DNA from 2 places in the Streptomyces sp. NRRL F-5650 genome. Region 1 is predicted to be linked to the other one. Evidence: riboswitches for the same ligand, from Rfam matches in the RefSeq annotation. Region 1 holds a riboswitch; the other holds the start of a gene.

Region 1 (4,505 bases):
GGGCAAATCTCGGGCTGAATGGAGGCATGAGCTCCTCCGAGACCGGCCCCGCCGAGGGCGCGGTCGCCGCCGTCGCGCCCCAACTGCGTGAACTGCGGCGGCGGGCCGCCCTCACCCTCGAGGCCGCGGCCCGCGCCGCGGGGCTGTCGCCCGCCCACCTCTCCCGTCTGGAGACCGGGCAGCGCCAGCCCTCGCTGCCGATGCTGCTCGCCCTCGCCCGCGTCTACGGTACGACCGTCGCCGGGCTGCTGGGCGAGACGGCCGCCGACCGGGACGCCGTCGTGCGCGCCGCGGACATGGAACCCACCGCCGCGGGCGGCTGGACGTACTACCGGGCGGGCGCGCCGGGCCGTGGCATGCAGGCCCTGCGGGTCCAGGTGCCCCACGGCTCCCAGGGCGACGTCGTGCGGGTGCACCCCGGGGAGGAGTGGCTCCACGTCCTGCGTGGGCGGCTGCGGCTGCGCCTCGGAGACACCGAGCACCGGCTCACCGCCGGGGACGGCGCCCACTTCGACTCCATGACCCCGCACCGGATCGCGGCCCAGGACCCCGACGGGGTCGAGCTGCTCTTCGTCCACACCCTGCTGCAGAGCCCGACGGCCGCGCTGTGCCTCGGCCCGACCCCTGGAGAGACGCCATGAGTGCCATCGAGGACAAGTTCCCGCGCGCCCTGTGGGTGCGGCTGGTCATCTACATCGCCCTGGGGCACGTCTTCGGCGGCTTCCTCTACCTGCTGTTCGAGGTGGGCGCCAAGTAACGCCCCGTCCGCGGGCGGGCGGCTCAGTCCACCATGCGCTCGCGCAGGCGCTCCCGGGTCCCGGGAGTGAGCCGCAGCCCTTGCTCCAGGTAGGCGTCGACGCCGCCCCAGGTCTCCTCGATCGTCTCGAAGGCCGCCGCCAGGTACTCGGCGCGCGCGTCGAAGAGGGGGCTGAGCAGCTCCATGACCTCGGGGGAGTAGGCGGAGGCGGCGGAGCTGCTGCGGTGCACCTTGTAGCGGCGGTGCGTGGCGTTGGACTTCAGGTAGTCCTCGACGATCGCGTCGCGCTCGACGCCCAGGGCGAGGAGGGTGACCGCGATCGACAGGCCCGCGCGGTCCTTGCCGGCCGCGCAGTGCATCAGCGCGGGCACGCTGTCCTCGGCGAGCGCGTGCAGGATCCGGGAGTGCTCCGCGGTGCGCTCGGTGACGATCGAACGGTAGGAGGCGATCATCCGGCGGGCGCCCTTGCCGTCGCCGAGGATCCCGTGCAGTTGGCCGAGGTCTCCGTCCCGGACCATCTTCCAGAACTCGGCCCCGTCCGCCGGGTCGCTCAGCGGAAGGTTCACATTGCGCACGCCGGGCAGCTCGACGTCCGGGCCCTCCAGCTTCTGGTCGGCCGCGTTGCGGAAGTCGAAGATCGTGTGCAGGCCCAGCGAGGCCAGGAACGCGGCGTCCTCACCGGTGGCGTGCGCCAGGTGCCCGCTGCGGAACAGCACCCCCTGCCGTACCCGCCGGCCGTCCACGGTCGGCAGTCCGCCCACGTCCCGGAAGTTGCGCACACCGCTCAGCTCGGGTTCGGTCGACGGGACCTGCTGCGTCACGGGGGCTCCTCCCACTCCGTTCCGCCGTCGCTGCTCGCCGGCGGGTGCCACTCGACGATACGGCATGACCAGTACGGGAAAGCAGCTCCGAGTGGGGCATTCCGGGCCGGTAAGCGTCGTCTGTCCGAATTGGTGTCTTGGTGGTAACTGGCCCTGAAATGGCGAAGGGTGGGCAAGAGGTGCGTGAGCAGCGTCATATCCGTGACCGTGCGTTGTCCGTCATGTTCACGTAATTGGGCCGCTTCCCAAGGGAATTCAGGGAAAGCGGTGCGGCGGAAATCGACGCAGTGTTACCGCGTTTTTCCGTAAAGGATCAATGGAAACGCCCGGTGCGCGAACCTCTCGCTTGTTTCCGCGCGTCCCGGTCCCTTACGTTCACCACCGATCCGGACGGACGCCTAATCCTGCCGCCGACCGGAGCCCGTATTCATCCACCACCCGTACACGGCAGGAGCGGGGGACCCACAGGTAGAACTGCCTGTTCCGGTTCCCGGAACGGCTTGGGGTAAAGCCGCGTTCCGGCGCGGCCGGGCATCTCCAGCCCGCACCCGACAGCTCACCTCGCAGGCGCCGGAGAGGAATTCGCCATGCCCGCGAAGGGTAAGCACCGCCGTACCAGGGCCCTGCGCCTGACCCGCACCATCGCCGTCGCCGGAACCGGCGGCGCCGCGCTCGCGCTGCCGCTGCTGGGTGCCGCCGCCGCCAACGCCGCTCCCGCGCACTCCGTTTCCGGGCAGTCCGCGCAGTCCGTTCCGGCGTCGGCCGAGAAGGCCGCCGCGAACGGCTCCGGCAAGAACTCGGATTCCCGGACGTACACCGTGAAGAGCGGTGACTACCTTTCGAAGATCGCCGACGAGCAGCACGTCGACGGCGGCTGGAAGAAGCTCTACGCGGACAACCGCGAGGCCGTCGGGTCCGACCCGTCGCTGATCCACCCCGGGCTCAAGCTCTCGATCGCCGGCAAGGCGGCCAAGTCGTCGGCGCCGTCCTCCGCGCCGTCGCAGAAGACCGCCGAGAAGCCCGCCAAGAAGCCCGCCGAGAAGACCGCCGCCGAGAAGCCGGCGGACGCCGCGACGACCTCCTCCTCCCGGTCCTCGGACACCGGCACCCAGTCCGCGGGCACCACCAGCGGCTACACCTCCCCCGTCGCGGGCGGCACCGTCGGCACCCCGTACCACCAGTCCGGCAGCATGTGGTCCAGCGGCTACCACACCGGCACCGACTTCGTCGTCCCGACCGGCACCTCGCTCAAGGCCGTCGGCGCGGGCACCGTCGTCTCGGCCGGCTGGGGCGGCGCGTACGGCAACCAGGTCGTCATCAAGCTCGCCGACGGCCACTACGCCCAGTACGCCCACCTCTCCTCGCTCTCCGTCTCCGCCGGCCAGTCGGTGACGGCGGGCCAGCAGGTCGGGCTCTCGGGTGCCACCGGCAACGTGACCGGCCCGCACCTGCACTTCGAGATCCGCACCACGCCGGACTACGGCTCGGACATCGACCCGATCGCGTTCCTGCGCTCGCACGGCGTCTCCGTCTGACGACCGGTTCCGCGCGGTCGCCGCGCCCCGAAGGCCGGACCCCGATCCCCGGGTCCGGCCTTCGGCGCACCCGCTGTGCGGCGGACCCGCCCTCCGCCGTATTCCGGAATTGACGAACACTTTAGGAGTGGCTTATCTCACCGCCCGTCAACCCTTTCCTACGGTCGCGTAGGTCACATTCCAAGGTGAATCATGGGCCGACGTGGCAGACGATTCGAAGAGTGACAGCAGAGCAGTGATCGGGTCGTACGTGGCGGTGGGGGACAGCTTCACCGAGGGCGTCGGCGACCCCGGCCCCGACGGCGCGTTCGTCGGCTGGGCCGACCGACTGGCCGTCCTGCTCGCCGACCGGCGCCCCGAGGGCGACTTCACGTACACGAACCTCGCCGTGCGCGGCAGGCTCCTCGACCAGATCGTGGCGGAACAGGTCCCGCGGGTCGAGGCCCTCGCGCCGGACCTGGTCTCGTTCGCGGCGGGCGGCAACGACATCATCCGGCCCGGCACCGACCCCGACGAGGTCGCCGAGCGGTTCGAACGGGCGGTGGCCGCACTGACCGCCGCGGCCGGCACCGTCCTGGTGACCACCGGGTTCGACACCCGCGGGGTGCCCGTCCTCAAGCACCTGCGCGGCAAGATCGCCACGTACAACGGACACGTCCGCGCCGTCGCCGACCGCTACGGCTGCCCCGTGCTGGACCTCTGGTCGCTCCGCGGCGTCCAGGACCGCAGGGCGTGGGACGCGGACCGGCTGCACCTGTCGCCGGAGGGCCACACCCGCGTGGCGCTCCGCGCCGGACAGGCACTGGGCCTGCGCGTCCCGGCCGACCCCGACCAGCCCTGGCCGCCCCTGCCGCCGCGCGGCACGCTGGACGTGCGCCGCGACGACGTGCACTGGGCGCGCGAGTACCTGGTCCCGTGGATCGGACGCCGGCTGCGCGGCGAGTCGTCGGGCGACCACGTGACGGCCAAGGGCACGCTGTCGCCGGACGACATCAAGACGCGGATCGCCTCGGTGGCCTGAGCCGGGAGCGGGTCTCCGGCGCCCGTGCGGTGTCCCCCCGACGTCGCGGGGGCGCCAGGTCCGCCCGCTCCAGGCCCAGTTCGCGGGCCAGTGCCTCGTCCGCCCACTCCTGTGCCCGGGACCGCGACACCGCGCCCGCGTACGACGTGAGCTGCACCGCCAGCCCGTCCAGCAGCGCCGTCAGGCGCAGCGCGGCGGCGTCGGGTTCGGCGCAGGAGAACTCGCCGGCCGCCGCGCCTTCCGCCATGACGGCGGCGATCGCCGCCTTCCACTGCCGGTCCAGTTCGCCCGTCACCTCCCGCAGCGCGGGTTCGCGCGGCGCCGCCGCCCAGCCCTCGATCCACAGCCGCCAGCCCTCGGCCCGGCCGGTC
Region 2 (4,505 bases), on a different contig from region 1:
CAGCAGGGGGTTGAGGGTGGGCCGCGCGAGCAGGGACGCGTACGGCGAGCCGAGCGCGTGGGCCGCCGCGCCCGCGTCGAGGACGTGGTCGCCGAGCCGGACGCCCACCGTCCGCTCCCGTGAGCCGGGGATCGAGAACACGCCGTACGGAAGGTTGTGCGGGCCGAAGGGGTCGCCCTCGGGGACATCGAAGGGGGGCATCGGGTGCTGCCTCGCTTTCGTGCTCGCCATGTGCGCCGTGCGCGCTGTGTGTCGTGCGGGCCACGTTACGGGTGAGGCACCGGTCTTGGGCAGTGCGACCGGAGGGGGCGCCCCGGCGTGGCCGCAGGCGGCGCGCGGCGTGGCCGGTGAGCGGCGCCCGGGCCCCCGCGGCGCCGCTCACCGGCGCGGAAGCCCGGAGTGGCTCAGCCGATGATGTGTCAGGTTGTGTGCACGATCGGGCGTCCGCGTGCATCCGCGGCCGGGTTCGAAGGCACTCGCTACGTCCTCGTTCGGAAGCGGTCGCGGGTGAGTCCGAAGGGTGCGGTGTCCGTATTCTCTGATCATGGACCGCACCACGTATTCCCTAGTCGCCACCGACCTGGACGGCACGCTGCTCCGCGGCGACGACACCGTCTCCGACCGGTCGCTGGCCGCGCTGGCGCGGGTCGCCGGGGCGGGTGCGCGGCACCTGGTGGTGACGGGCCGGCCGGCCCCCCGGGTGCGTTCCCTGCTCGACCGCCTCGGCTGCACGGGGCTCGCGGTCTGCGGGCAGGGCGCGCAGGTGTACGACGCCGGCGCCCACCGCATGCTGTGGTCCGTCACCCTGGACCGGGAACTGGCCGAGACCGCGCTCGGCAAGATCGAGGCGGAGGTGGGCCAGGTGTCCGCCGCCGTCGACCAGGACGGCGTCGGGGGGCTGACCCTCATCGAGCCGGGCTACCTGATGCCCCACCCCACTCTGCCCGCGGTGCGCGTCGAGCGGCGCGAGGAGCTGTGGTCCACGCCGATCAGCAAGGTGCTGCTGCGCCACCCCGAGCTGACCGACGACGAGTTGGCGGCGACGGCGCGCGCGGTGGTCGGTTCCCTCGCGACGGTCACCATGTCGGGGCCCGGCACGGTCGAACTCCAGTCGTGCGGCATCACCAAGGCGACCGGTCTGGCGCTGGCCGCCGAGCACCTCGGCCTGGAGCGGCGGCGGACGATCGCCTTCGGAGACATGCCCAACGACATTCCCATGTTCCAGTGGGCGGCCCACGGCGTCGCCATGGCCGACGCCCACCCGGAACTCAAGGCGGTGGCCGACGAGGTCACCACGACGAACGAGGACGACGGCGTGGCCGTCGTCCTCGAGCGGATCTTCGGTGTCTCCTAGCCGCGCTGCCGCGGCGTCTCCCGGCCGCGATGCCGCGGCGGCGCGGCTCAGTACGCGCTGAAGACGTTGTCCATCGAGCCGTAGCGGTCGGCCGCGTAGTTGCAGGCGGCGGTGATGTTGGCGACCGGGTCGTACGGGTCCCAGGAGGTGCCGGGCACGTGGTACGCCTGGAAGGTCGGGTCGATCACCTGGAGCAGGCCCTTGGACGGGGTGCCGTTGACGGCGTTGATGTCCCAGTTGTTGATGGCGTACGGGTTGCCGGAGGACTCCCGCATGATGTTGCGGTGGATGCCGTCGTAGGTCCCGGGGATGCCGTGCTGCGCCATGATGGCGAGCGACTCGCGGATCCAGCCGTCGAGGTTGTTCGGGTACGTCGTCGTCGCCGTGGCGGCGGTGGTGGCGGCCGCCGGGGCGGCGGAGGCGGTGGTGGCGCCGATGAGCGGCAGCGCGAGCACCGCGGCACCGGTGCCGGCCACGGCGAGCTTGCGGGCGAGGCGGCCCGTGCGGGCGTGACGGTTCAGACCGTTGGCAGACATGCTGTGTCCCTCTCCTTACGCCTGCGAGGTGAGCTGTCGGGTTCGGGCGGGGAGGTGCCCGGCCGCGCCCTGACGGGTACGGCTTCACCCCGAGCCGCCCCGGTGGTGACCGGTGCGGCGACTTACCTTGGGTCCCCCGCTCCTGCCGGCGAGTGTGTTGGGTGGATGACGGTGCGACGGGCGGTGGCAGGATTCGGCGTCCGCCCGACAGGCCGGGAACGTATGCGAGAGCACATGTCCGGAACAAGTGCAGGAATCACCCAACGTGCTAGTTGACCTTGGTCTGGGCCGTTTGAGGCTCTTGATCGTTTGCGGTTGCCAAGCCTCAACTGGCTTGTGGGGCAAAGGGAGGGCACAGGTTGCGGCGAGGTTGTCCGCAGGCGGGCCGGAGTGAGCCAACTCACTGGACTCAACAAGCGCGGCAAAACGGGCATTAAGCGCAATCATTCCCCAATCGGCCGCGGGTCGGGAGGGCTTCGGGTGTCGGGCGCGGGAGAGGGGGAAGTGGGGTGTGGAGTGCGACCGCGGGTGGGCCCGTGGGTGCCGGTCGGCGGCAGTGGTGCGGGGTGTGGGCGCGCATGTCGATCGGGTGACGTTCCGGGGGTGCGTGCCGTTGTGGGAAGTGGTGGGATCTTGGACGGCGGCTTCCGGCCCGCTCGTCCTGTCCGGCCCGCTCGTCCCCTCCGGGGGTGCCGCCCGTCCGGGGTCCCGTCCGTCCGGTCCGGGGTCCGGCTCGTCCGTCTGGCGATATCGATCAAAATCTGCTCATATCACCTGATCAAAAACATACCGTTCATGATCTGATTCCGACCGGCCTGTAACGGTGGGCGCTAGCGGTGATCGAAACGTGACCGGATACGCTGACTTGAGTGGTGGCAGCGACCTATCGACAAACCAGGTAATCGCCAGTAGACACCAGCAGACAGGAGACCCCTCGTGACCGTCGTCGGGCCGTTCGGGCTGAGCGTGCGGGACCAGGCTCTGGAAGCCGATGTCCAGGCCGGATTGGTTGCTGTCGAGGAAGGGTTGCTTGAGGCAACCAAAAGCGAGGTGCCGTTCATCACGGAGGCCGCCCAGCACCTGGTGCGGGCCGGCGGCAAACGGTTCCGGCCGCTGCTGGTGATGCTCTCGGCCCAGTTCGGCGACCCCTACGCCCCGGGGATCGTGCCCTCGGCCGTGGTCGTGGAGCTGACCCACCTCGCCACGCTGTATCACGACGACGTGATGGACGAGGCCGCCGTGCGGCGCGGGGTGCCCAGCGCGAACACCCGCTGGGGCAACTCGGTCGCGGTCCTCACCGGCGACTTCCTCTTCGCCCGCGCCTCGCAGATCCTCGCCGACCTCGGACCCGAGGCCGTCCGTGTCCAGGCCCTCGCGTTCGAGCGGCTGGTCACCGGCCAGATCCTGGAGACGGCGGGACCGCAGGACGGCCGCGACCCGGTCGACCACTACCTGGACGTCCTGGGCGGCAAGACCGGCTCGCTGGTGGCGGTCTCCTGCCGTTTCGGCGCGATGATGTCCGGCGCCGACGAGACGGTGGTCGACGTGCTCACCCAGTACGGCGAGCGGCTCGGTGTCGCCTTCCAGCTCGCCGACGACGTCCTGGACATCGCCTCCGACTCCGACGAGTCCGGCAAGACGCCCGGCACGGACCTGCGCGAGGGCATCCCCACCCTGCCCGTACTGCGGCTGCGCGAGCGGGCGGCCCGGCTGGGGCTCGCCGAGGACGTCGCCCTGTGCGAGCTGCTCGACTCCGACCTGAGCGACGACGCCCGGCACGCCGAGGCGCTGCGCCTGCTGCGCGCCCACCCCGCACTGGAGCAGGCGCGCAAGGACACCGTCCGGTACGCCAAGGAGGCCCGCGCCGCGCTGGCCCCGCTGCGGGAGTGCGACGCGAAGGCCGCGCTGGTGGAGCTGTGCGACGCGGTGGTGCACCGCGCCGGGTGACCGCCGCCCCCGCCCGCATCGTGTCGCCCGCCCCGCCCCGCGTCGCACGCCCCCTCCGTGCCGTCCGCCGAGTGCCGTATCCCGCCCCCTACGGGCCGGAGGAGCCGTCGCCCGTCCGTGTCATCCCGCAGGAGTAGGCGGAGTTGAGCCCGCGGTCTGACGCCTGCGCGGCGGTGATTTGGTCAGATGGACACCACGGAACACACCAATCCTCACCGATTCGGGTGAGAATGGCGGCTCACGGGAACGAGTGCGAGGTCGCGAGACAGCCGCCGCCGACGACGGAGGTAGGGCACACATGGCACCGATCGATTCCGACGACAACACGACCGCGGGGGAGGGCGAGGAGCTGCGCGCCGGACGGCGCAAGGCCGCGCGGTACGTCGTCCCGGTCGCGGTGATGGGGGTGGCGGCCGCGACGATCGGCCTCGTACCGGCGCTCGCCGACTCCGGGGACCCCGATCTGCCGAAGGTCACGGCGGAGCAGCTCATCGAGAAGATCGCCAAGTCGGACGTCGAGCAGATGTCCGGCACGGTGCGCATCAACACCGACCTGGGCCTGCCGGACCTCGGCGGACTGGAGAGCGGCCTGCTGTCCGGCATGTCCGCGGGCCCCGGCTCCGGCGGGGACGGCAAGGGTTCCGCCGCCGACCCCTCGGCCAGGCTCA

What was found. Region 1 has a riboswitch for cyclic di-AMP ahead of IG88_RS0122120 (M23 family metallopeptidase). Riboswitches for the same ligand answer to the same signal wherever they lie in the genome.
Region 2: linked by a shared signal. The riboswitch ahead of IG88_RS0119220 (transglycosylase SLT domain-containing protein) and the one ahead of IG88_RS0122120 (M23 family metallopeptidase) in region 1 are both predicted to bind cyclic di-AMP.

Annotation. Positions count from the first base shown of each region.
Region 1 covers NZ_JOGV01000026.1:40,777-45,281, forward strand. The annotation lists gene IG88_RS0122105 (helix-turn-helix domain-containing protein) at 27-641, shown strand; gene IG88_RS38865 (DUF6126 family protein) at 638-757, shown strand; gene IG88_RS0122115 (tyrosine-protein phosphatase) at 781-1,578, opposite strand; cyclic di-AMP (ydaO/yuaA leader) riboswitch at 2,004-2,161, shown strand; gene IG88_RS0122120 (M23 family metallopeptidase) at 2,166-3,113, shown strand; gene IG88_RS0122125 (SGNH/GDSL hydrolase family protein) at 3,349-4,134, shown strand; gene IG88_RS0122130 (TetR/AcrR family transcriptional regulator) at 4,106-4,505, opposite strand, start outside.
Region 2 covers NZ_JOGV01000019.1:95,956-100,460, forward strand. The annotation lists gene fahA (fumarylacetoacetase) at 1-201, opposite strand, end outside; gene IG88_RS0119215 (HAD family hydrolase) at 545-1,354, shown strand; gene IG88_RS0119220 (transglycosylase SLT domain-containing protein) at 1,402-1,890, opposite strand; cyclic di-AMP (ydaO/yuaA leader) riboswitch at 1,895-2,051, opposite strand; gene IG88_RS0119225 (polyprenyl synthetase family protein) at 2,827-3,837, shown strand; gene IG88_RS0119230 (LolA family protein) at 4,136-4,505, shown strand, end outside.